DNA from 2 places in the Peptoniphilus koenoeneniae genome. Region 1 is predicted to be linked to the other one. Evidence: riboswitches for the same ligand, from Rfam matches in the RefSeq annotation. Region 1 holds a riboswitch; the other holds the start of a gene.
The links. Region 1 has a riboswitch for FMN ahead of J2S72_RS02970 (ECF transporter S component). Riboswitches for the same ligand answer to the same signal wherever they lie in the genome.
Positions count from the first base shown of each region.

Region 2: it holds a riboswitch for FMN, as region 1 does, so the genes downstream of both, ribD (bifunctional diaminohydroxyphosphoribosylaminopyrimidine deaminase/5-amino-6-(5-phosphoribosylamino)uracil reductase RibD) here and J2S72_RS02970 (ECF transporter S component) in region 1, are expected to answer to the same signal.

Region 1 is NZ_JAUSTN010000003.1:19,857-22,259, forward strand. Features, by position in the region: gene J2S72_RS02965 (S-layer homology domain-containing protein) at 1-218, opposite strand, end outside; gene J2S72_RS02970 (ECF transporter S component) at 385-990, opposite strand; FMN riboswitch at 1,047-1,159, opposite strand; gene J2S72_RS02975 (dicarboxylate/amino acid:cation symporter) at 1,244-2,403, opposite strand, start outside.
Region 2 is NZ_JAUSTN010000003.1:121,335-123,737, forward strand. Features, by position in the region: gene ribD (bifunctional diaminohydroxyphosphoribosylaminopyrimidine deaminase/5-amino-6-(5-phosphoribosylamino)uracil reductase RibD) at 1-873, opposite strand, end outside; FMN riboswitch at 904-1,017, opposite strand; gene J2S72_RS03480 (amidohydrolase) at 1,056-2,276, opposite strand; gene J2S72_RS03485 (MalY/PatB family protein) at 2,377-2,403, opposite strand, start outside.

The DNA.
Region 1 (2,403 bases):
AGGGAAGAAAAGTCATTACCTCCTGGCTTAAATTCATTTCTGTTATAAAATTTTACAAGGTCTATAACATCTCCATTCTGTGCATTTTCAACCATGTTTTTAAATTCGTCCATGTTTTGTGGCTCAAGAGTTGCTGCACTTACATTTTGTGGCAAAATAAAAGTTAGTGCAAAAACTGCTAAAAACATAAAAACAAATTTTACATTTCTTACTTTCATAAAATCCTCCTCATTTTTGTCTATATTGATATTAAATTTATATTATCATATTAAAAATTTTTTTACAAAGGCAAAATAGCCATGATCTTATGCTTTTTAATTTTATTTTTTTAAATAAAAAACCGTAAGTTTAAACTTACGGTTCTAATTGATTTTTTAATTTTGTTTAGTCTTTTAGAGCAGGTCTTACGTGCTTATAGATAAAGATTGTAAATATCGCAGTTATCGTTCCTTTTACAAGGTTAAAGGGCAAAACTACATAAAACATAATGTCTTTTAAGTCTTTAACATTTGCATTTATTTTTGAACACATGGAGATTATTGCTTCCATTGGCATTATTTTCCCATATAGGGGAAAAATAAAGAAATAGTTTGAAAGCATTGCTAAAGCTGTCATGGTTATTATTCCCAAGGCTAAAGATCCTATTGCTCCTTTAAAGGTTCTATGTTTTCTATAGAAAAGAGAGGCTGTTACTGCAAAGGCACTTGCAACGATAAAGTTTGAAAGTTCTCCTACAAGTCCTGTGTCAGATCCTGCAATAATTATTTTTAAGATATTTTTTATTAAAGCTGTAATAACCCCATATACAGGTCCCATGGTAAAGGCTCCTATTAAAACCGGCATATCCGAAATGTCAAGCTTCATAAATGAGGGAGCTATAAATCCTAAGGGAGTTTTTATGTTCATAAGCACAAAGGCTATTACTGAAAGAACTGCAACTCTTGTTATGTTTCTTGTTTTAAATCTGCTTCTTACTTTTACTTCGTTCATATTTATTCCTCCTTAATTTTAAGGGCAATAAAAAAAGCCCAACTTCCGGGCATACAAAAAATCTTCTTTCATCCGGACTATACCGTCGGTATCGGAATTTCACCGATTCAGTTAAAACTCGCGGACTATAACCGCCGGTGAGGATTTACACCTCGCCCTGAAGATAAGTTTATTATACAACAAAAGTAGAGAATATTCAATCTCAGTTAAATTTTAAGATTAAATATTCTCTTAATAAGTCTTTATTTATTTTTTATTTTACATCTTCTTCTGTGCTTGGTTGGTATTCTACGTTTCCATTTCTTCCTGGAACTTTATTAAATATTCCTGTTACCATTAAGGCTATTGCTCCATCTCCTGTTACGTTACATGCTGTTCCGAAACTGTCTTGAAGGGCAAATATGGAAAGCATTAGAGCTGTTCCTGTGTCGTTAAAGCCCAAAATACTTGTTATTAAACCTAAAGATGCTACTACTGTTCCTCCGGGCACTCCTGGTGCTGCTATGGCAAAAATGCCAAGTAGGGAAATAAATAAAATCATTGTTGATATTTCTGGCATTTTTCCGTACAAAATTTGTGATACAGTCATTACAAAGAATGTTTCTGTTAATACTGAACCGCAAAGGTGGGTGTTTGCACATAGGGGTACTACAAAGTCCCTTATTTTAGGATCAAGGACTTTTGATTTTCTTGCACATTTTAAGGCTACTGGAAGGGTTGCCGCACTGGACATGGTTCCTACTGCTGTGAAGTATGCTGGTGGATAGTGTTTAAATACTTCTCTTGGGTTTGCTTTTGATATTGCTCCTCCTATTGAATATAAAAGGGTCATCCAAATAAAGTGTCCAACTATTACAATTAAAATTACTTTAATAAATACTGGAAGTTCATGAATTATTGCTCCTTCATAAGCAAGTTCCGCAAAGGTTGTTCCAATGTATAGGGGAAGAATTGTTATTACAACTTTATCTACTATTGCAAGAACTATGTTGTTAAATTCAAGCAAAAGTTTTTCCCATGTTTGAGATTTTGTCCAAAGTACTGCAAGTCCTATTAAAACTGATGTTACAAGGGCTGTCATAACTGGCATTATGGGAGCTATTTGAAGTTTAAATATTGCTTCTGGGATCTCATTTCCTGCCCCTACATTGCTTGCTATATTAAGATGGGGAATTATTATTCTTCCTGCTATTAAACTCATTGTTGCTGCACCTACTGATGATATGTAGCAAATTAATAGGGTTACTGATAAAATTTTCCCTGCTGAATCTTTTAAGCTTACTATAGCTGGTGTTATGAATCCTAAAATTATAAGAGGAACAATATATCCTATTAAATCTCCAAGTATCCTCTTAATTGCATCAATAACTGCTATTAACCCTTGGTTTGCCATTTGGCCTACTATAATTCCTA
Region 2 (2,403 bases), 100 kb from region 1:
ACTTGAAATATTTTTTGAACCTAAATCTTTAAGCATTTCCCTTAAATCCACTTGCTTATCTGAATTTGTTACAACAATTTCAAGGTTTTCAACCCTACAAAGTTTTTTATAAACTTCCCTGTCATAATTTTTGCTTGTGTAAATATAAGTTTTACTTCCTATATCTTTTTTTAAGAGCTTTGAATCCAAAGGAATCCTAAGCTTAGAATCCACAATAATTCTATTGGGCTGAGATGGATTTAAAATATCTCTTACATTAAGACTTGGATCATCTTTAATAATTGTATTTATGCCAACTAAAATTCCGTCTAAATCATTTCTTAAACTATGGGCAAATCTTCTTGAAGCTTCAGAACTTATCCACTTGGAATTTCCTGTAAAAGTTGCAATTTTTCCATCAAGACTTGTTGCAGTTTTCAAAACTACATAGGGTCTTTTATTTTTAATAAAATAAAAAAACTTTTTGTTTAAGTCCCGACATTGGTCTTCTAAAACTCCCAGCCTTACTTCAATTCCATTGTCCCTTAATTTTTGAATCCCCTTGCCTGCAACTTTTTCATTTGAATCAAGGCAGCCCACCACAACTCTTTTAATTTTTGATTTAATAATTAAATCTGTACATGGTGGAGTCTTGCCAAAATGAGAGCAGGGCTCCAGGTTTACATAAAGATCTGAGCCTTCAAGAGAAACCTTTGAATTTAAAATTGCATTTCTTTCAGCATGGTTTTCTCCAAATTTTTCATGATAACCCTGAGAAATAATCTTCCCATCTTTTACAATAACGCACCCTACAAGAGGGTTTGACCTTGTGTGTCCTCTTCCAAGTTTTGCAAGTTCAATTGTTTTTTTAATAAATAATTCGTCTAATTCCATAAAAAAAAGCCCCTTTCAAGGCTTACAAAAATATTACTTCTTTCATCCGGACTATAACCGTCGGTATCGGAATTTCACCGATTCATGCAAATGCTCGCGGACTTTACCGCCGGTGAGGAATTACACCTCGCCCTGAAGATTTAAAAATATCTACTTAATTAATATAATAGCATTATGGTAAATTATGTCAAGTTAATGTTTTCATAGTCCTTCGTTAAAAATTCCCTAGCAAATTTTACTTGAGCAAGACTTCCATATTTTAAAGCCCTCTCATCCATGTCAAAATGCTCATTGTGATGCTCTGAATAAATGCCCTTTTCCCTATTTCTAATGCCTACAAAGGCAAATAAACTAGGTGCTATGCTCCTATAAAAACTGAAAGATTCTGAAGCAAACCAAATTTCCTTTTGATGAAGATCAAAAATTTCAAGATCCCTTATGGCAGAATTTGCCAGATTGGAAAGTTTTTCATCATTTATAACAGGACCTTCCTTAAAGCCGGACTCCTTGGTAAATTCAAGGCTACACCTACTAGCGGCACTTATATTTTCCGCAACATTTTTTAAAACTTCATAAGCTTTTTTCCCTTCATCCACATCATAAAATCTCATTGTTCCCGTAACCCTTACAGTGTCTGGAATAATATTTCTCTGTTGACCTCCATTTATTGAACCTAGACCTAAAGTAACAGTTTTAGTAACATCAATTTGATTTACCCAAGCAGAAGCTAGGCCATTAATAATATTTGCAGCTGCAAAAATTGGATTAATAGAAAGATCTGGTCTGGAACCATGTCCACCCTTTCCATGAACGGTAAAATCAATTATGGCAGATCCTGCCATAACAGGGCCTGGAGTAAAACTTATAGATCCCACATCCATAAAAGAAACTAAATGATTTCCATAAATTCCATCAATCTTAAGTTTTTTAAGCTCCTCTATCATAGGTCGGATACCCGTTCCCAATTCTTCTCCCTCTTCAAAAATAAAAATGATTTTTCCCCTTAGAGCCTCCTTATATTTTGTCAAAATTTTTGCAGAATTAAGAAGCATTGCCATATGGCCGTCATGACCACAGGCATGCATAATGCCCTTATTTTCAGAAACCGAAACTTTTTCACAAGTCATATTGCACTTATTTTCCTCAATGGGAAGGCCGTCAATATCAGATCTTATACCCAATGTTTTCCCCGGCTTTTTTGTATCAAGGACAGCATAAAAGCCCGTCCCCTTCACCTCTTTAATTTCTAAACCCAAACTTTTCATCTGATCTTTTAAAAATTCAGAAGTTTTTATTTCTTTTCCCGAAAGCTCCGGATGAGTATGAAAAAATCTTCTAGTTTTTACCAAAAAATCAAAACTATTTTCTATTTCATCAATAATTTTTCTGTCAAAATCATCCATCTTTATCTCCTTAAATAATTTCACTAATAGTTTATCAATAAATAACTTGTATGTTAAATAAAAAAATAACCCGACTTATAAAGCGAGTTATTTTTCTCTCTTATTTTACAAAAACATATTTTTTCAT